3 regions of the Streptomyces sp. ATCC 21386 genome follow, and region 3 is predicted to be linked to each of the others. Evidence: riboswitches for the same ligand, from Rfam matches in the RefSeq annotation. Region 3 holds a riboswitch; each other region holds the start of a gene.
What was found. A riboswitch is a leader RNA that binds a small molecule or an ion and turns the genes downstream of it on or off. The one in region 3 is predicted to bind thiamine pyrophosphate.
Positions count from the first base shown of each region.

Region 1 (6,670 bases), 2.5 Mb from region 3:
TAGAGCATCACGCCGCACGCGTACACGTCGACACGGGTGTCGGTCGTGCCGTGCTCCAGCTGCTCGGGGGCCAGGTAGGAGACGGTGCCGAGGACGGCGCCGGTCGTGCTGGTGACGGTGTCCACGGCCCGGACGAGCCCGAAGTCGGCGACCTTGACCCGGCCGTCGTCCCCTATCAGCACGTTCTCCGGCTTCATGTCCCGGTGCACGAACCCGGCGCGGTGCGCTGCGCCCAGCGCGGCGAGCACCGGCTCCAGGATGTCCAGCGCGGCGCGGGGCTGCAGCGCTCCGCGCTCGCGCAGCACGTCCCGCAGGGTGCAGCCGGCGACGTACTCCATCGCGAGGTAGACGTACGAGCCGTCGGTGCCCTGGTCGTAGACCCCCACCACGTTCGGGTGGGAGAGCCGGGCCACCGACTTCGCCTCCCGGATGAACCGCTCGACGAACGTCCGGTCCGCGGCCAGCGTCGGATGCATCACCTTGAGCGCGAGCACGCGGTCGAGGCGGGTGTCCACGGTCCTGTAGACCGTGGCCATCCCGCCGACGGCGATCCGCGCCTCGACTCGATACCGACCGTCGAGCACCTGGCCGACAAGCGGGTCCTGAAGGGTCGTGTCCACGCAGGTGAGTGTACGAGCCGCCGCCGACAGGCCCACGGGTCCCGGGAGCCGGGAGACGTACTGCAGCAGAGCTGTGACCGAGACCGGAGGGCTGTGACGAGCGGGTCTCCGACGGAACTCGTTCGACTGTTCGAGTGAGGGGTGGGGCGGCGTGAGCTCCGCCTCAGAACGCGGGGCGTTCCGGATCCAGCCGCGCCAGTCCCTCGCCGGGCGACGAGGCCTCCGCGAAGTGACGGCGGGGGATGCGGCCCGCCCGGTACGCCAGCCGTCCGGCCTCCACCGCGTGCCGCATGCCCTCGGCCATCAGGACCGGCTCCTGCGCCCGGGTCACCGCGGAGGCGAGCATGACGCCCGCGCACCCCAGCTCCATCGCCAGCGCGACGTCCGACGCCGTCCCCGCGCCGGCGTCCAGGATCACCGGCACGCGCGCGTGCTCGACGATCAGCTGGAAGTTGTGCGGGTTGCGGATGCCGAGCCCGGAGCCGATGGGCGACCCGAGCGGCATGATCGCGGCACAGCCCACGTCCTGGAGCTTGCGCGCGAGCACGGGGTCGTCGTTCGTGTACGGCAGCACCGTGAAACCGTCGTCGACGAGCGTCTCGGCGGCGTCGAGGAGTTCGATCGGGTCCGGCAGCAGGGTGCGCTCGTCGGCGATGACCTCCAGCTTGACCAGGGACGTACCGAGCGCCTCACGCGCGAGGCGGGCCGTCAGCACGGCCTCGCCCGCCGTGAAGCAGCCGGCCGTGTTGGGCAGCACCCGGATGCCGAGCCGGTCGAGCACCGACAGCACCGAGCCGTGCACGTCGGCGTTCACCCGGCGCATCGCGACCGTGGTCAGCTCCGTGCCGGAGGCCACCAGCGCGCGCTCCAGGACGTCCAGGCCGCTCGCGCCGCCGGTGCCCATGATCAGACGGGACGCGTAGGTCGTACCGCCGAGGACGAAGGGGTCGTCTGCCATGGGATCAGCCTCCTTGGACGGCGGTGAGGACCTCGACACGGTCCCCCTCGGCGAGGGCGGTGGTCGTCCACCGCGCGCGCGGGACGACGGTTTCGTTGAGAGCGGCGGCGACCCCGGAGACGGACGGCGTGAGCGTCCGCACGATCGCGTCGAGGGCCGTGCCGGGGGCGATCTGCCGCCGCTCCCCGTTGACGGACACGGTCAGGGTCCCGGTGGTGCTCATACGGGCTGCTCCAGGAGTTCGCGGGCCGCGCCGGCGCGGAACCGCAAGGGGGTGAAGTCGCGTGCCTCCGCCGGCAGTTCACCGGTGGTCAGCACCTCGGCCAGGACGTCGCCGGTGACCGGCGTGAGCAGCACCCCGTTGCGGTAGTGGCCCGTCGCGAGGAGCAGACCGTCCAGTCCGCTCGGGCCGAGGAGCGGGGCGTTGTCGGGGGAGGCGGGCCGTAGTCCCGCGCGGGTCTCGGTGAGCGGTAGTTCGGTGATCCCGGGCACGAGTTCGTGGGCGTCCCGCAGCAGTTCGTACACCCCGCCCGCGGTGACCGTCGTGTCCCAGCCCTGTTCCTCGCTGGTCGCGCCGACGACGAGTTCGCCGTTCTCGCGCGGCACCAGATAGACCTGGCTGCCGCGCACCACGGCCCGCACGGTACGGCTCAGGAAGGGCGCGTACGGCTTCGGGACGGTCAGCCGCAGCACCTGCCCCTTCACCGGCCGCACCGGCGGCCGCACTTCGGCCGGGACCCCGGCGAGCCGCCCGCTGAGGCTGCCCCCGGCGAGGACGGTGTGCCCGGCGTCCAGCCGGTCGCCCGCGCCGGTGCGGACCCCCGTGGCCCGCTCCCGGGCCACCGACAGCTCCTCGGCCCAGCTCCGGTGGAACACCACCCCGGCGCGTTCGCAGGCCCTCACCAGGGCCGCGGAGAGCCGCCTCGGGTCGACCTGGTGGTCCCCGTCGACCCGCAGCCCGCCACGCACGCCGGGCGCGAGCATCGGTTCCAGGCGACGGCACTCCCGTCCGCTCAGCCACTCCGAGTCGAGGCCCGAGCGGCGTTGCAGGGCGTGCAGTTCGCGCAGATGGGCGCGGTCGTCGGCGTCGAGCGCGACGGCGAGGGTGCCCGAGCGGCGGTAGCCGAGGTCGAGGCCGGTGACCTCGGTGAGCTCGGCGGCGAAGTCCGGATAGCGGCGCGCGGACTCCAGGTTGAGCCCCAGCAGCGTCTGCTCGCCGTAGTGCAGTTCGGTCACGGCGGCGAGCATCCCGGCCGCCACCCGCGCGGCCCCGCCGCCGGGCTCGGGATCGACGACGGCCGTGGCGAACCCGCGCTGCGCGGACCGCCACGCCGTGACGAGACCGATGATTCCGCCCCCCACGACGAGGACGTCTGACGTGTGCGTACGCGACATGGGCGTCCAGCCCCTCCCTTCGCCGGCATGACCCGGATCAGGTTCGTACGGTCGGAGGCCGCCAGCCTCCCTCTCAGCCCGGTGCGTCCGGGCTCCCGCGAGTGCTCTACGGTGGCCCACCCTAGCCCCCGCCGATCGCCTCAGTAAGGGAGCCCGTGCCCATGGCCCGCTCGCTCGACGGTCTCGTCCTCGCCCCCGTCGCCGACCAAGCCCCAGGTCAGGTGGGCACCCGCACCCGGTTCACGTACCACGAGGAGGACGGCGAGGTCTGGGCCGACTACGCGGGCGGCGACGTCGTGCGCGGCCGGCTCGTGGGCACGCGGGCGGGGGACCGGCTGGACTTCCGCTATGTGCAGTTGAAGACCGACGGGACGACCGCCTCGGGGCACTGCGTGTCCCTCGTCGTCGAACTGCCCGACGGGCGGGTCCGGCTGGAGGAGACCTGGGAGTGGGAGTCGCGGACCGGCAGCGGGACGAGCGTGGTGGAGCAGGTCGACGAGCCGACGGACCCCACCCCCTGACTGACCGAATATCAGTTGTCTATGGTGATCGGGTGAGCGAGCAGACGCAGCTGAGGGGCGGATCACCGGCGCGGCGCGTGGTCGTGGTGGGCGCGGGAATGGCGGGCGTGCAGACGGCGGTCGCCCTGCGGGAACAGGGCTTCACCGGCGACGTGATCCTGCTCGGCGCCGAGCCGCACCAGCCGTACGACCGGCCGCCGCTGTCCAAGGCCGTCCTGCTCGGCAACGCCGAGGGCTCCGCCTTCGACGTCGACTTCGAGGCGCTCGGCATCGACCTCCGGCTGGGCCGCGAGGTCACCGGCCTGCGCCCCGCCGGCCACGAACTCGACACGGCCGCCGGGCCCGTCCCGTACGACGTCCTCGTCGTCGCGACCGGCGCCGAACCGGTCCGGCTGCCGGGCGTCGAGGGGGTGCCCGGGGTGCATCTGCTGCGCACCCTGGACGACGCCGAGCGGCTGCGGCCCGTGCTGGCACGGCAGCACGACATCGTGGTCGTGGGCGCGGGCTGGATCGGCGCGGAGTTCGCCACGGCCGCGCGCGAGGCGGGCTGCGCGGTCACGGTCGTCGAGGCGGCGGACCGCCCGCTCGCGGGCGCGCTCCCCGCGGAGGTGGCCGCCCCGATGACCGCCTGGTACGCCGACAGCGGCGCCACCCTGCGCACCCACGCGCGCGTGGCGCGCGTCGAGCCCGGGACGGTGGTCCTGGACGACGGCACCCTGGTCCCGGCGGGCGCGGTCGTCGTCGGCATCGGCGCGCGCCCCGCCACGGCCTGGCTGAAGGGCTCCGGCATCGAGCTCGGCGCCCACGGCGAGGTGGTGGCCGACGACCATCTGCGCACCTCCGCGCCGGATGTCTACGCCGTCGGCGACTGCGCCTCCTTCCCCTCGGGCAGGTACGGCCGGCGCCTGCTCGTCCACCACTGGGACAACGCCCTCCAGGGCCCCCGCACGGTCGCGGCGAACATCGTCGGCGAGACCCCCGGGCCCTACGACCCCGTCCCGTACTTCTGGTCCGAGCAGTTCGGCCGGTTCGTCCAGTACGCCGGGGACCACGCCTCCGCCGACACCATGGTCCGGCGCGGCGACCCGACCGGCGCCGCCTGGTCGGTGTGCTGGCTCCGGGAGACCCGCCTGGTCGCCCTGCTGGCCGTGGGCCGCCCCCGCGACCTGGCCCAGGGCCGCCGCCTGATCGAGGCGGGCACCCCGATGGATCCGCTGCTGCTGGAGGACCCGGCGAGGCCGCTGAAGGCGGCGACGGCGTAGGCCGGACGCGGCTCGGCTACCCACTGTCAGTCCCAGATGGCAGTCTTGGAGACGTGACCGAGATTGACGCAAAGATCGATGCTCTCGTCCCCGCGTGGCTTACCCTCCCCGACATCGCAGAGATGCTGGACGTCGAGGTGACCCGAGTGCGGCAGCTGGTGAAGGAAGGCCAGCTCATCGCCGTACGCCGTGGTGAGAACCGCGCGCTGCACGTCCCCGCCGCCTTCATCGACGGAGACAAGGTGGTCAAGGGCCTGACCGGCACCCTGACCCTGCTGAGGGACGACGGCTTCACCGACGAAGAGATGCTGGAGTGGCTCTTCACTCCGGACCCCAGCCTGCCCGGCACCCCGGCCCAGGCGCTGAGCGAGAATCGCGGCACGGAGGTGAAGCGCCGCGCCCAGGCGCTCGCCGTCTGACCGGAAAACACCTGAGGCACCAGACACACCAGACAGATCAGAGACACCGGGGACACCCCGGAAGTTCGCAGCAGAGCCGCCTGTACGGCGTACGGGAGCCGGGCCCGCGAGGGTCGCGTCCCGTACGCCGCACCGATCACGCACGCCAACGGGGGACGCACCCATGCCCGACGCCGCCGCACAGCTCGCCGACGCCCGGCTCTACCTCTGCACGGACGCCCGCAAGCGCCAGGGCGACCTCCCGCGGTTCCTGGACGCGGTCCTCGCGGGCGGCGTGGACATCGTGCAGCTCCGCGACAAGGGCATGGAGGCCGCCGAGGAGCTGGAGCACCTCCAGGTCTTCGCGGACGCCTGCCGCCGGCACGGCAAGCTGCTCGCCGTCAACGACCGCGCGGACGTCGCCCACGCCATCGGCGCGGACGTGCTGCACCTCGGCCAGGGCGACCTCCCGGTTCCCGCCGCCCGTGCCGTCCTCGGGACGGACGTGCTCATCGGCCGTTCCACCCACGCCGAGGAGGAGGCCGCCGCCGCGGCCGTCCAGGAGGGCGTGGACTACTTCTGCACGGGCCCCTGCTGGCCCACCCCCACCAAGCCGGGCCGTCACGCCCCCGGCCTGGATCTCGTCCGGTACACCGCCGCCCTCGCCACCGACCGCCCCTGGTTCGCCATCGGCGGCATCGACCTCGGCAATCTCGACGAGGTCGTCGAGGCGGGTGCCCGGCGGGTGGTGGTCGTCCGGGCGATCACCGAGGCCGACGACCCGGGAGCCGCCGCGGCGGAGTTCACCAAGCGGCTGCGCGCCCTCTAGCCGGCAGTGGCTGTGTGCCCTCCAGTCGGTCGCGCCCATGTCCACGGCTGTCCAAGGCGTGGACAAGAGATCGACAAAAGGGACAAAAGGTACCGGTTTGGTTGGGGGGTCGCTCCGACCTGACTAACCTGCCCGTATGGCCCTAGGAACCGCTTCGACCCGCACGGACCGCGCACGGACCGTGCGCGACATGCTCGCCACGGGCAAGACCACCTACTCCTTCGAGTTCTGGGCGCCCAAGACGGAGAAGGGCGAGCGGAACCTGTGGACCGCCCTCCGCAGGATCGAGGCGGTCGCGCCCAGCTTCGTCTCCGTGACGTACGGCGCGGGCGGCTCCACCCGGGCCGGCACGGTGAAGGCGACCGAGCAGATCGCCTCCGACACCACCCTCACGCCGGTGGCCCACCTCACCGCGGTCAGCCATTCCGTCGCCGAACTGCGGAACATCATCGGCCAGTACGCGGACGCCGGCATCCGCAACATCCTCGCCGTCCGGGGCGACCCGCCCGGTGACCCGATGGGCGAGTGGATCGCGCACCCGCAGGGGCTCACCTACGCCGCCGAACTCGTCCAACTCATCAAGGAGTCGGGCGACTTCTGCGTCGGCGTGGCGGCCTTCCCGGAGATGCACCCCCGCTCCCCGGACTGGGACAGCGACGTGGCGCGCTTCGTCGACAAGTGCCGGGC
Region 1 is NZ_JAAVVL010000001.1:7,201,304-7,207,973, reverse strand. It holds gene pknB (Stk1 family PASTA domain-containing Ser/Thr kinase) at 1-620, opposite strand, end outside; gene GWK25_RS30995 (thiazole synthase) at 784-1,578, opposite strand; gene thiS (sulfur carrier protein ThiS) at 1,583-1,783, opposite strand; gene thiO (glycine oxidase ThiO) at 1,798-2,973, opposite strand; TPP riboswitch at 2,971-3,082, opposite strand; gene GWK25_RS30980 (hypothetical protein) at 3,135-3,494, shown strand; gene GWK25_RS30975 (NAD(P)/FAD-dependent oxidoreductase) at 3,527-4,756, shown strand; gene GWK25_RS30970 (Rv2175c family DNA-binding protein) at 4,810-5,175, shown strand; gene thiE (thiamine phosphate synthase) at 5,339-5,983, shown strand; gene metF (methylenetetrahydrofolate reductase [NAD(P)H]) at 6,120-6,670, shown strand, end outside.
Region 1: another riboswitch for thiamine pyrophosphate. It lies ahead of thiO (glycine oxidase ThiO); the one in region 3 lies ahead of thiC (phosphomethylpyrimidine synthase ThiC).

Region 2 (6,670 bases), 7.7 Mb from region 3:
GCCTGCTCCTCGGTCTCGCCGTCGCGGCCAGCGCCACGCTGGGCGACCTCGGCGAGTCCATGATCAAGCGGGACCTCGGCATCAAGGACATGGGCACGCTCCTGCCGGGCCACGGCGGCATCATGGACCGCCTGGACTCGCTGCTCCCGACGGCCCCGGTGGTCTGGCTGCTGCTGGTGCTGTTCGTGGGCTCGGGCTGAGCGTCGATCGAGCCTGCCGAGCCGAGTGGGCCCCGTCCTGGTTCCAGGACGCTGTTGGTAAATCCGGGGGCCTGCGTGACGACGGCCTGCACGACCCCGTTGGGGTTGTGCAGGCCGTCGTCATGTTCGTGGGGTGGGTTCGTGTCGTTGCGTGGGGTGGATCTGGCGGAGATTCCGGAGGAGACCGCGCGGCTGGCGCGTGCGGTGTTTCCGAAGGGGTGTCTGGTGATGCGGGTTCGGGATGCGCTCGGGCCGGTCTTCGCCGATGCCGACTTCGAGGAGTTGTTCTCGGCGCGGGGGCGGCCGGTGGTCTCGCCGGCGCGGCTGGCGCTGGTGTCGGTGTTGCAGTTCGCCGAGGGTCTGACCGACCGGCAGGCTGCGCACGCGGTCCGTTCGCGTCTGGACTGGAAGTACGCCCTGTCGCTGGAGCTGGCCGACGTGGGGTTCGACTTCTCCGTGCTCAGCGAGTTCCGGGCCCGGCTGACCGAGTCGGATGCGGGCCGGGCGGTGTTCGACGCGGTGCTGACGGCCGCCGGGGAGGCCGGGCTGGTCAAGGCGGGTAACCGGCAGCGCACGGACGCCACCCATGTACTGGCCGTGACCAGGGATCTGAGCCGGCTGGAGTTCGTGGTCGAGACACTGCGGGCGGCTTTGAACCAGATCGCCGAGGCGGCCGGGGACTGGCTGATGGGGTTGGCTGCGCCGGAGTGGTTCGACCGGTACTCGGCGCGTCCGGAGGACAGCCGTTTCCCGTCCCGGTGGGCCGCCCGGATCGAGCACGGCGACCAGTGCGGGGCCGACGGCACGGTGCTGCTGGAAGCGGTCTGGTCGACATCGGCACCGCCCGGCCTGCAGCGTCTTCCCGCGGTGGAGTTCCTCCGCCAGACCTGGGTGCAGCAGTTTCACCGCGTCGACGGCACCGTGCGCTGGCGGGAGCCGAAGAACACCCCGCCCGGCCTGATCCGCTTACGCACCCCGCACGAGCCCGGGGCCAGGACCGGAGCGAAGCGCGATCTGGCCTGGTCCGGATACAAGGTCCACCTCAGCGAGACCTGCGAGCCCGACGCCCCGCACCTGATCACCCACATCCACACCACCCCGGCACCGGTGACCGACAACGCCGTGCTGGAGGACATCCACACCGCCCTTGCCGACCGCCAACTGGTGCCGGACGAACACCTGCTGGACGCCGGATACGTCGACGCCGAGCAGATCCACCACGCCCGCCGCGATCACAGCATCACCCTCGTCGGACCGGTCGGGAAGAACACCATCCGGCAACAGGCAACCGGCGACGTCTTCGACAGCACGCGCTTCACCGTCGACTGGGAGCAACGCCAGGCCGTCTGCCCCGGCGGCCACACCAGCGTCCAGTGGAGAGACGCCCAGAGCCACCGCGGCACCCCGGTCACCCGCGTCCGCTTCGCCGAACGCCACTGCACCCCCTGTGAACTGCGGACTTCCTGCACCACCGCCGAAACCGGCCGCAATCTGACCCTGCGCCCCAAAGCCGAACACGAGATCCTCCAGCAGGCCCGCACCGAGCAGGACACCCACCACTGGCGCCGCCGCTACGGACACCGCGCCGGCGTCGAGGGCACCATCTCCCAAGGCGTCCAGGCATTCGGCCTGCGCAGATCCCGCTACCGCGGCCTCGCCAAAACCCGGCTGCAACACCACTTCACCGGCGCCGCCATCAACCTCGCCCGCATCGATGCCTGGCTCACCGGCAGACCGCTCGCCCGCACCCGCACCTCACCCTTCGCAGCACTCCGCCCCGCTGAATGAGATCCAGCGGGGCGGATTTACCAACAGCGTCCTGGTTCCAGGGCGGGGCCCTTTGCCACAGCCCCTCGCGAGATCGGCGGACATCGATAGGATCCGTGTCCATGGGGAGAGCGCGGGTGGGGGACGACGGCAGATATCACGGCGATCTGCCGTGCCGCTGGTGCCAGACACTCATCGACCAGGCGGGCCGACGCAGGCCGCGGCTGTACTGCCGGATGTCACATCGCTGGAAGAACTACGGCGCGTGGGTCGTGAGCGTGGTGGGCGGAATCTTCTGAGCCGACGACTGGCCCGGGCCATACAGATTGATCTGCGACACTTGACGGGTTATGCCGAAGCCCGGAGAACTCACATTCGTCGCCCCCCGCGGAGCCAAGAAGCCGCCGCGGCATCTTGCTGATCTTTCGCCTGCGGAGCGGAAGGAGGCTGTTGCCGCGATCGGGGAGAAGCCGTTTCGCGCCAAGCAGCTGTCCCAGCACTACTTCGCGCGGTACGCGCACGACCCGGAGCAGTGGACCGACATCCCCGCGGGTGCGCGGACGAAGCTCCAGGAGGCGCTGCTTCCTGAGCTGATGACGGTCGTGCGGCATCTGTCGACGGACCAGGAGACCACCCGCAAGACGCTGTGGCGGCTGTTCGACGGGACGCTCGTGGAGTCGGTGCTGATGCGGTACCCGGACCGGGTCACCATGTGCATCAGCTCGCAGGCCGGATGCGGGATGAACTGTCCGTTCTGCGCGACCGGACAGGCCGGGCTGGACCGGAATCTGTCCACCGCCGAGATCGTCCATCAGATCGTGGACGGGATGAGGGCCCTCAGGGACGGTGAGATTCCCGGCGGGCCCGCGCGGCTGTCCAACATCGTCTTCATGGGGATGGGCGAGCCGCTCGCCAACTACAACCGGGTCGTCGGGGCCATTCGCCGGCTCACCGATCCGGAGCCGGACGGGCTGGGGCTGTCGCAGCGCGGCATCACCGTGTCCACGGTCGGACTGGTGCCCGCCATCCACCGGTTCTCCGACGAGGGCTTCAAGTGCCGGCTCGCCATCTCCCTGCACGCCCCGGACGACGAACTGCGCGACACCCTCGTCCCCGTGAACACCCGGTGGAAGGTGCGCGAGGTCCTGGACGCCGGGTGGGAGTACGCGGCCAAGTCCGGGCGTCGGCTGTCCATCGAGTACGCGCTGATCCGGGACATCAACGACCAGGCGTGGCGCGGTGACCGGCTGGGCCGGCTGCTCAAGGGCAAGCCGGTGCATGTGAACCTGATCCCGCTGAACCCCACCCCGGGCTCCAAGTGGACCGCCTCCCGGCCCGAGGACGAGAAGGCGTTCGTCGAGGCCATCGCCGCCCACGGCGTGCCGGTGACCATCCGGGACACCCGGGGCCAGGAGATCGACGGGGCGTGCGGTCAGCTCGCGGCGACCGAGAGGTAGTCTGAGCCCGTACGTACATATCCATATTCCGACAGGGGAGCGCCACAGCGCTGAGAGTGCGGCATCCGGGCCGCAGACCCTCTGAACCTCGCCCAGGTCATTCTGGGTAGGAAGTTCGGTCATCACTCAAGCTGTTGCGCCCTGCCCGGGAGCCCTCGAATCGACAAGGGTCCCGGGCGGGGCCGCGTCTCTTCCTGGTCACTTCCAGGAGGATTGAATTCAGTGGGCATCACCAGGAGAGCAACGGTTCTCGTCGTCGGCCTCGGGCTCGTCACGCTGTCCGCGTGCGGCTCGTCCTCGGACGACACCGGTGCCGGCGACTCCAAGACCGTCACCCTCGTCAGCCACGGCTCCTTCGCCTACTCCAAGGACGTGCTGAAGGCGTTCGAGAAGGAGTCCGGGTACAAGGTCAAGGTGCTGAAGAGCGGCGACGCCGGGCAGGCCGTCAACCAGGCCATCCTGACCAAGGACAACCCGCAGGGCGACGTCTTCTTCGGCGTCGACAACACGCTGCTCTCGCGCGCCCTCGACAACGGCCTCTTCCAGCAGTACGAGGCGAAGGGGCTCGACAAGGTCGGGGCCGAGTACCAGCTGGACAAGGACGAGCACCGGGTCACGCCCATCGACTCCGGTGACATCTGCGTCAACTACGACAAGGCGTACTTCGAGAAGAACAAGATCGAGCCGCCGAAGACCTTCGACGATCTGATCAAGCCCGAGTACAAGGACCTCCTCGTCACCGAGAACGCCTCCACCTCCTCGCCTGGGCTCGGCTTCGTCCTCGGTACGGCCGCGAAGTACGGCGACGGAGGCTGGGAGGGCTACTGGGAGAAGCTCAAGGCCAACGGGGTGAAGGTCGTCGACGGCTGGGAGCAGGCGTACTACCAGGAGTTCTCCGGATCGACGGACGGCAAGAAGGCCGGGGGCGACCGGCCGCTCGTCGTCTCGTACGCCTCCTCGCCGCCCGCCGAGGTCGTCTACGCGGACCCGCGCCCGAAGACCGCGCCGACCGGGGTCGCCGAGGGCACCTGCTTCCGGCAGATCGAGTTCGCTGGGCTGCTGAGCAACGCGAAGAACGCCGAGGGCGGCAAGGCGCTGATCGACTTCCTGATCTCGAAGCGGTTCCAGGAGGACATGCCGCTCAACATGTTCGTGTACCCGGTCGTCGAGGGGGCGTCCGTGCCGGCCGAGTTCACCGAGTACGGGCCCGCGGCGAAGGACCCCGAGACCATGGCGCCGGAGAAGATCGCCGAGAACCGCGACCAGTGGGTCAAGTCGTGGACCTCCCTCGTACTGAAGTAGCCAAGGCTGCTGAGGCAGTCAAGGCGGCCAAGGCGGTTGAGGCAGCCGAGACGGCCGAGGGCGCCGGTTCGGGTGGGGACGTCGGGTCGGTCCAGGTCGCAGCGCGTCGATCTCGTCCGTCCCGTCGACCCCGTTCACCCCGTCCCGGTCGGTCGGGCGGGGCGGCTCGGCTCGGTCTCATGGCGCTGCCCGTCGTCTTCTTCGGGGTCTTCTTCGCCCACCCCGTCGCCGCGATCGTCGTCCGGGGGCTCAAGGCGGACGGCACCTGGCACCTCGGGCGGATCGGGGAGGTGCTGGCGGACGCCGGGATCCGGCACGTGCTCTGGTTCACCACCTGGCAGGCGCTCGTCTCGACCGCGCTCACGCTGGTGATCGCGCTCCCCGGCGCGTATGTGTTCGCGCGCTTCGATTTCAGGGGCAAGGAACTCCTGCGGGCGGTCGTGACCGTGCCGTTCGTCCTGCCGACCGTGGTCGTCGGGACCGCGTTCCTCGCGCTGGTCGGGCGCGGCGGGCTCTTCGACGAGCTGTGGGGCATGAGGCTGGACACGACGGTCTGGGCGATCCTCCTCGCCCATGTGTTCTTCAACTACGCGGTCGTCGTACGGACCGTCGGCGGGCTCTGGTCGCAGCTCGACCCGCGGCAGGAGGAGGCCGCGCGGATGCTCGGCGCCTCCCCGTTCGCGGCCTGGCGCAAGGTGACCCTCCCGGCGCTCGCGCCCGCCGTGGCCGCCGCCGCGCTGATGGTCTTCCTCTTCACCTTCACCTCGTTCGGGGTGGTGCAGATCCTCGGCGGACCGACGTTCTCCACCCTCGAAGTGGAGATCTACCGGCAGACCTCGGAGATCTTCGACCTGTCCACCGCCGCCGTACTGACGCTGGTGCAGTTCGCCGCGGTCGGGCTGATCCTCGCCGTGCACGCCTGGACCGTACGGCGGCGGGAGACCGCCCTGCGCCTGGTGGACGCCTCGCTCACCGCCCGGCGACCGCGCGGGGCCGGGCAGTGGGCACTGCTGGGCGCGGTCCTCGTGACCGTCGTCGTGCTGATCCTGCTGCCGTTGGGCGTGCTGGTGGAGCGGTCGCTCGACGCACCTGGCTTCGGCTACTACAAGGCGCTGACCAGCGACGAGAGCGGAATCTTCCTGGTCCCGCCGATCGAGGCGGTCGGGAACTCGCTGCGCTACGCGGCCGCCGCGACCGCCATCGCCCTGCTCGTCGGCGGACTCGCCGCCGCCGCGCTCACCCGGCGGGCGGGCCGGCTCGTGAGGGGCTTCGACGCGCTGCTGATGCTGCCGCTCGGCGTGTCCGCGGTGACCGTCGGCTTCGGGTTCCTGATCGCGCTGGACGAGCCGCCGCTGGATCTGCGGTCGTCCTGGATCCTGGTACCGCTCGCCCAGGCCCTGGTCGGCGTTCCCTTCGTGGTGCGGACCATGCTGCCCGTCCTCCGCGCGGTGGACGAGCGGCTTCGGGAGGCGGCGGCCGTGCTCGGAGCGTCGCCGTGGCGGGTGTGGCGCGAGGTCGATCTGCCCATGGTGCGACGGGCTTTGCTGGTCGCTGCCGGGTTCGCCTTCGCCGTGTCGCTCGGGGAGTTCGGGGCGACCGTCTTCATCGCGCGCGCCGACAATCCGACGCTGCCGGTCGCCGTGGCACGGCTGCTCGGACGGCCGGGCGAGCTCAACTACGGCCAGGCGATGGCCCTTTCGACGATTCTGATGGTGGTGTGCGCGGTGGCCCTGCTGGTGCTGGAACGCCTCCGTACCGATCGGACGGGGGAGTTCTGATGGTGCTGCTCAGGCTTGAGGACGCGACCGTACGGTTCGACGGTCGGTCCGTGCTCGACGCCGTCGACCTGGAGGTCGCCGAGCATGAGATCGTCTGTGTGCTGGGGCCCAGCGGCAGCGGCAAGTCGACGCTGCTGCGGGTGGTCGCGGGGCTCCAGCCCCTCGA
Region 2 is NZ_JAAVVL010000001.1:1,968,908-1,975,577, forward strand. It holds gene GWK25_RS08670 (phosphatidate cytidylyltransferase) at 1-200, shown strand, start outside; gene GWK25_RS08675 (IS1182 family transposase) at 342-1,988, shown strand; gene rlmN (23S rRNA (adenine(2503)-C(2))-methyltransferase RlmN) at 2,318-3,424, shown strand; TPP riboswitch at 3,448-3,555, shown strand; gene GWK25_RS08685 (thiamine ABC transporter substrate binding subunit) at 3,647-4,726, shown strand; gene GWK25_RS08690 (iron ABC transporter permease) at 4,906-6,504, shown strand; gene GWK25_RS08695 (ABC transporter ATP-binding protein) at 6,507-6,670, shown strand, end outside.
Region 2: another riboswitch for thiamine pyrophosphate. It lies ahead of GWK25_RS08685 (thiamine ABC transporter substrate binding subunit); the one in region 3 lies ahead of thiC (phosphomethylpyrimidine synthase ThiC).

Region 3 (6,670 bases):
CCCGGAACGCCCTCGCACCGCCCTAGCATCGATGACAGGACAGCAGTAGGCCCGGAATCAGTGTCCCGGTGGCGGGCGACGGGTGGAGACACAGGGAGCAAGGCCGATGCGGGAGATCTTCGCGGGGATGCCGTGGTGGGTGAAGTGGATCGCGGTGCCGGTCATCGCCCTGCTGGTGTTCGGAGGGCTGATACTCAGCGTCGTCCAAGTCGTGGTGGGCCTGCTTTTCAAGGTGCTGGTCTTCGTGGCGCTGGTCGGCGGACTGATCTACGTCGTCAGGAAGTTCACGGCGGGATCCTCGTCGCGCGGCGACTGGTGAGCCGTCAGCGCCGTGCAACGGCTGTGGCGTGAGTGGGTGAGCCCGGTCAGGGCGCACCGGTAACAGGAACGTGAGGTTCCCTCGCCAGGGGGAAGTTTCCCGGCGGGGCCGTCTGCGGGCGGTGACGGGCGGCTAGAGTCCGGAAACTCGCCGCGGGATCGAATCCCGCGGGCGGCGCATCTCCTCCCGTGTCCCCCGCACGGGCGGCCCTCCTCGCGCTTCGGGAGCGACCCTTGGCCACGGCTGACACCGCACCAGCAGAACCGCTCTCCCCGTCCGGTCGGCCACGCTCACGGTCGCCTCAGAACACGGTGCCTCCCACGCAGCCGGGTCCCAGATCGACGCCTGCGACGGCTGCCGAGCCGCCACGTGCCCGGGCCCCGGAGACGCATGGCCCTCCGGCAGCTCCGCGGGCGACGCCCTCGACTGCCCTGGCGCCTCCTGTGCAGCCCCGTACCTCGCCGGGTGAGGAGAACGTGCGGCGGCCCGAGCCTTCGGCGCCCGGGAAGCGGGCGCAGCGTTCGGCGGGCGCGGGATCGGCCCCGGCGCCGGCGCGGGGACCGTCATCGCCGACCGGGACCGAGGCGCAGCCGTCGGCACCACAGCTTCGGAACCAGGCGCAGGCGACGGGGTTCGTCCGCTCGGCGCGGTCCCTCGGTCACGGGCCGGGGAGAGGGGGCCGCATCCCCTCTCCCGCGCCGCCGACCGTGCCGGAGGCGAACTCCGGGACCCTCATCGGATCCGTGCAGAGGGCGATGCGGCTGCTGGAGGCCGTCGCCGAGCGGGAACACGGAGCACCCGCCAAACAGTTGGCACGGGACGCCGGTCTCGCGCTGCCCACGGCCTACCACCTGCTTCGCACCCTGGTGCACGAGGGTTATCTGCGCCGGGAGAAGGGCCTGTTCTTCCTCGGTGAGGCGGCGGAGAGGCTGAGCAGCAGCGGAGCGCAGCAGAAACGTCGCAGCACGGTGAGCGAGGCGCTGGCGCACTGGCGCGACACCCTGGGCGTCCCCGTCTACTTCGCCACCTACCGGGACGGCGAGATCGAGGTCATGTGCGTCGCCGACAGCCCGAGCATCCCTGCCGTCGAGGAATGGGCCGACTTCCGCGAGACGGCGCACGCCCACGCCGTCGGACAGTGCCTGCTGTCCCAACTGAGCGAGGAGGCCCGCCTCGACCACCTGGACCGCCACCCGGCTCAGTCCCTCACCCCGTACACGGTTCGCGACGAGGAGACGCTCCTCCGGCGCCTCGGGCGCCTCGGGCGCATGGAACCGGTGGTGGAGCACCAGGAGTACGCCCTCGGGACGGTCTGTGCCGCGCTTCCCCTCACCGTGGGGGCGACTGCCGGGGCCCTCGCCATCTCGCTGCCCTCGCACCAGGCGGCCCGACTGATGCCGGTGGCCCATCAGTTGCAGACGGAGATCGGGAAGCTGCTAGGGACACTCGCGATCTCTATCAGCATCTGAAAAATCACTCCTTGTGATCTCTCGTGTACTTTCAGCAAACTTCCAGGGGTGTCAGGCGGATGATTCCTGGCCAGTCGACGATCACGGCGGGGTAGGCGATGCGCGAGTCGGTACAGGCAGAGGTCATGATGAGCTTCCTCGTCTCGGAAGAACTCTCCTTCCGTATTCCGGTGGAGCTGCGTTACGAGACCTGTGATCCCTACGCCGTGCGGCTGACCTTTCATCTGCCCGGAGATGCCCCGGTGACCTGGGCGTTCGGGCGGGAGTTGCTCATCGACGGAGTCGGGCGGCCGTGCGGGGACGGGGACGTCCACATCGCGCCCGCCGACCCGGAGACGTTCGGCGAGGTCCTGATCCGCCTGCAGGTGGGGAGCGACCAGGCGATGTTCCGGGTCGGCACGGCGCCGCTGGTGGCCTTCCTGGACCGCACGGACAAGATCGTGCCGCTGGGGCAGGAGCGTTCCCTCGCCGACTTCGACGCCCTGCTCGACGAGGCGCTGGACCGCATCCTGGCCGAGGAGCAGAGCGCGGGCTGAACGTTACGGCGCCGGGGTGACGTAACGCTTCAGCGCTTGCGGCGGCGCCCCCTTCCACCACGGGCCGGAGCGGAGGCGGACGCAGCTTCGGCGCTGTTCGGACGGTCGGCGGAGACGACCAGGGCGGCCAGCGCGGTGGTCACCGGCACCGATGCGACCAGGCCGATCGAGCCGACGAGCGTGCGCACGATCTCCTCCGCGACGAGCTCGCTGTTGGCGACCGTGCCGACACTGCTCTGCGCGATCGAGAAGAGCAGGAGCAGCGGCAGCGCGGCACCGGCATAGGCCAGAACGAGAGTGTTGACCACCGATGCGATGTGGTCGCGGCCGATCCGGATGCCCGCGCGGTACAGGTTCCGCCAGCCCATCATCGGATTGGCCTCGTGCAGCTCCCACACCGCCGACGTCTGGGTGACCGTCACGTCGTCGAGCACGCCGAGCGAGCCGATGATGACGCCCGCGAGCAACAGGCCGCTCATGTCGATCGTCGGGTACAGCCCATGGATCAGACCGGTGTTGTCGTCCGTGTTGCCGGTCAGGTAGGCCGAGCCGATGAAACCCGAACCCAACAGGCCGATCAACAGCAGCGAGATCAGGGTGCCGATCACCGCCACGGAGGTCCGGGCCGAGAGCCCGTGGCACATGTAGAGGGCGATGAGCATGATGGCGCTCGCCCCGACCACCGCCACCACCAGCGGGTTCGAACCCTGCAGGATGGCCGGCAGGATGAAGAGGGTCAGCACCAGGAAGCTGATGGCCAGCGCCACCAGGGCCATGAGACCGCGCATCCGGCCCACGGCCACCACGGCGAGTGCGAAGATCCCGGCGAGCAGCACCATCGGGAACTTCCGGTTCACATCGGTCACCGAGTACTGCAAATCCTTGGGCGCGGCGGGTTCGTAGGCGACCACGACCTCCTGGCCCTGCTCCAACTGCCGTGACTGGTCGGGCTGGACGATCTCGGTGAAGGTACGGCCCTTGTCGTCACCGGTGTCGACCCGGACCGTGGCCTTCTTGCAGGTGCCGTTCGCCTGCTGCTGGGCCGACGAGCCCTCGGCGGTGGACGTGTCGCCGGTCGGGGTCCCGCCCGAGGCGTTCACCGACGAACAGCTGACCTCTTCGACCTTGGTGACGGTGGCCTGCTGTGTCTGTCGGTCGAAGCCCACCCCGGTGCGTTCGTGGGCCGGGGCGCCGCCGGGCCAGAGCACGACGAGACCCACGACGACCGCGGTCGCGAAGGGGATCAGCACCGCCGCGATGACCTTGCGCAGGTGCTGCGACACGGGCGCGGCGGGACCGTGGCCATGGCTGTGCGAATGGCCGTGGCCGCCACCGGAGGACGGGCCTTGGTCGTGCCCTCCGCCGGAGCCGTGTCCCCCGCCGGAGCCGTGTCCCCCTCCAGAGCCAGGGCCGCCGCCGGAGCCGTGGCCGCCTCCGGAGCCGTATCCATGGCCACCGTCGGAGCCACGGCCATGGCCGTTTCCAGGGCCATGGCCGTGGGGCGGCTCGTGGGGCGGAGGCGGGGGCTGCTGCGTCGTGGTCACCGACCGATCATCGCAAGAACGAGCGATGCCCACTGTTCACCGCGCCACATCTGCCGCTAGCGTGGAGGCACCTTTGCACACGCGGGAGCTCGGAGCACCGGGCTGAGAGGGCGCTGACCTCCGCAGACGCGATGTTTCACGTGGAACATCGTCGGGCGGAAATTGCTGCGTCGACCGCTGAACCTGTTACCGGGTAATGCCGGCGTAGGGAGTAGGTCTCATGACCATCGAGGACACACGCACGCCTGCCTCCAGCCAGACGGACGGGGCATCCGCCGCGTCCCCGGGTGAGAACAGCCAGGGTGAACAGCCCCTGGAGGCCGGGAAGTCCATCGGCTGGCACAAGGCGTACATCGAGGGCTCACGCCCCGATCTGCGGGTGCCGGTCCGCCAGGTGCATCTCACCAACGGACAGTCCGTCACCCTGTACGACACCTCCGGTCCGTACACCGATCCGACCGCGGAGACCGACGTCAGGCGGGGACTGCTCCCCCTGCGCGAGAACTGGATCATCGCCAGGGGAGACACTGAGGAGTACGCGGGCCGTCCCGTCCGCCCCGAGGACGACGGGATCAAGCACACCTCGCCACGCGGCGGGCTGCGCAACCTCGACGCGGTGTTCCCGGGGCGGCCGCGCCAGCCGCGCCGGAGCCGCGACGGCCAGGCCGTGACCCAACTCGCGTACGCACGACGCGGGGAGATCACACCCGAGATGGAGTACGTGGCCGTTCGGGAGAACGTCTCGCCGGAGGTCGTCCGCGAGGAGATCGCCGCAGGCCGGGCCGTACTGCCCGCTAACGTCAATCACCCCGAGATCGAGCCGATGATCATCGGGAAGCGGTTCCTGGTGAAGGTCAACGCCAACATCGGCAACTCCGCGGTCACCTCCTCCATCGAGGAGGAGGTCGAGAAGATGACCTGGGCGACCCGCTGGGGCGCCGACACGGTCATGGACCTGTCCACCGGCCGGAACATCCACACCACCCGCGAGTGGGTGCTGCGCAACTCCCCCGTCCCCATCGGCACGGTGCCGCTGTACCAGGCGCTGGAGAAGGTCGACGGCAAGGCCGAGGAGCTCACCTGGGAGATCTACAAGGACACCGTCATCGAGCAGGCCGAACAGGGCGTGGACTACATGACGGTCCACGCGGGTGTGCGCCTCGCGTATGTGCCGCTCACCGCGAACCGCAAGACCGGCATCGTCTCGCGCGGTGGTTCGATCATGGCGGCCTGGTGTCTCGCCCACCACAAGGAGTCGTTCCTCTACGAGAACTTCGAGGAACTGTGCGAGATCCTCGCCGCCTACGACGTCACCTACTCCCTCGGTGACGGCCTGCGGCCCGGTTCCATCGCCGACGCCAACGACGAGGCCCAGTTCGCGGAGTTGCGCACGCTCGGGGAACTCAACCGGACGGCGAAGCGTTTCCACGTACAGACCATGATCGAAGGCCCGGGCCATGTCCCGATGCACAAGATCAAGGAGAACATCGACCTGCAGCAGGAGATCTGCGATGAGGCTCCGTTCTATACGCTCGGCCCGCTGACGACGGACGTCGCACCGGCGTACGACCACATCACCTCGGGCATAGGCGCCGCGATGATCGCGTGGTGGGGCACGGCGATGCTCTGCTACGTCACGCCCAAGGAGCACTTGGGACTGCCCAATCGCGACGACGTGAAGACCGGCGTCATCACCTACAAGATCGCGGCCCACGCGGCGGACCTCGCCAAGGGGCACCCGGGCGCACAGGAGTGGGACGACGCGTTGTCGGACGCTCGCTTCGAGTTCCGCTGGGAGGACCAGTTCAACCTGGCCCTCGACCCCGATACGGCCCGCGAGTTCCACGACGAGACCCTCCCGGCGGAGCCGGCCAAGACGGCTCACTTCTGCTCCATGTGCGGTCCGAAGTTCTGCTCGATGAAGATCTCCCAGGACATCCGTCGTGAGCACGGTGGTTCCCGGGCCGACATCGAGGCGGGTATGGCCCAGAAGTCCAAGGAGTTCGCCGAGGCGGGGAACCGGGTCTATCTGCCGATGGCGGACTGAGGGGCGACGAGGGATCGGGGCACGGCGGCGGGAGCGTTCACGTACGGCCGAGGGACCGGGGCTCGGTCGTGGCTCCTGCTGCCTGGACGCGGTGCCTCGTGCTTGCGTGCGGACCGCGGTCCCCGGGCGACGAGCGGTGCTCTTCCGGCCGTTGCCGGGAGAGCCCGCTGCCGCGGTGTGGGCGGTGGCCTGAGGCCTGTTGTCAGTCCGGCTGGTGTTCCGGGCCGCCGAAGTCCGGGCTGGAGAAGTCCGGGCTGCTGTAACTGGGCCGGGAGCCGGAGCTGCCGCTGTCCGGGCTGCTGCTGAAGCTCGGACGGTTGTAGCCGAGATGCGGCATACGGCTGGGCGGGGCCGGACGGTCCGGCTCCAGCAGCAGAGCAGGACCCGGGTTCGCGAGGGCGTCGCGGAGGAACGGCAGGATGCCGCGCTCCAGGAGGGCTTCGCGCCAGGCTTCCCTGGCCCGGGTCAACTCCTCGTTCAGCTCGCTGCGCGCTCCGTCGTCGAGGAGCGCGGTGGCGTTGTTGCGCAGGGCCGTGAGCAGGAGGCCGACCGCGGCCACCAGGATCGCCGCCGCGGTGACCGCACCGAAGACCCAACCCGTGGTGAGGAGGGTCTCGGCGATCGCCCGCTCGGGGTCGAGCACCTTCATGACGTACCCCACGAGCAGGAAGAGCACCGCCGCGGTTCCGGCGAGGACCGGAGCGAGTACTGCGGCGACCGCACCGGCGCCCGCCCCCGCCGCCTCCGTGACCTCG
Region 3 is NZ_JAAVVL010000001.1:9,700,142-9,706,811, reverse strand. It holds gene GWK25_RS41785 (DUF5326 family protein) at 107-319, shown strand; gene GWK25_RS41780 (IclR family transcriptional regulator) at 1,063-1,788, shown strand; gene GWK25_RS41775 (SsgA family sporulation/cell division regulator) at 1,887-2,324, shown strand; gene GWK25_RS41770 (YibE/F family protein) at 2,354-3,868, opposite strand; TPP riboswitch at 3,940-4,096, shown strand; gene thiC (phosphomethylpyrimidine synthase ThiC) at 4,089-5,915, shown strand; gene GWK25_RS41760 (hypothetical protein) at 6,118-6,670, opposite strand, start outside.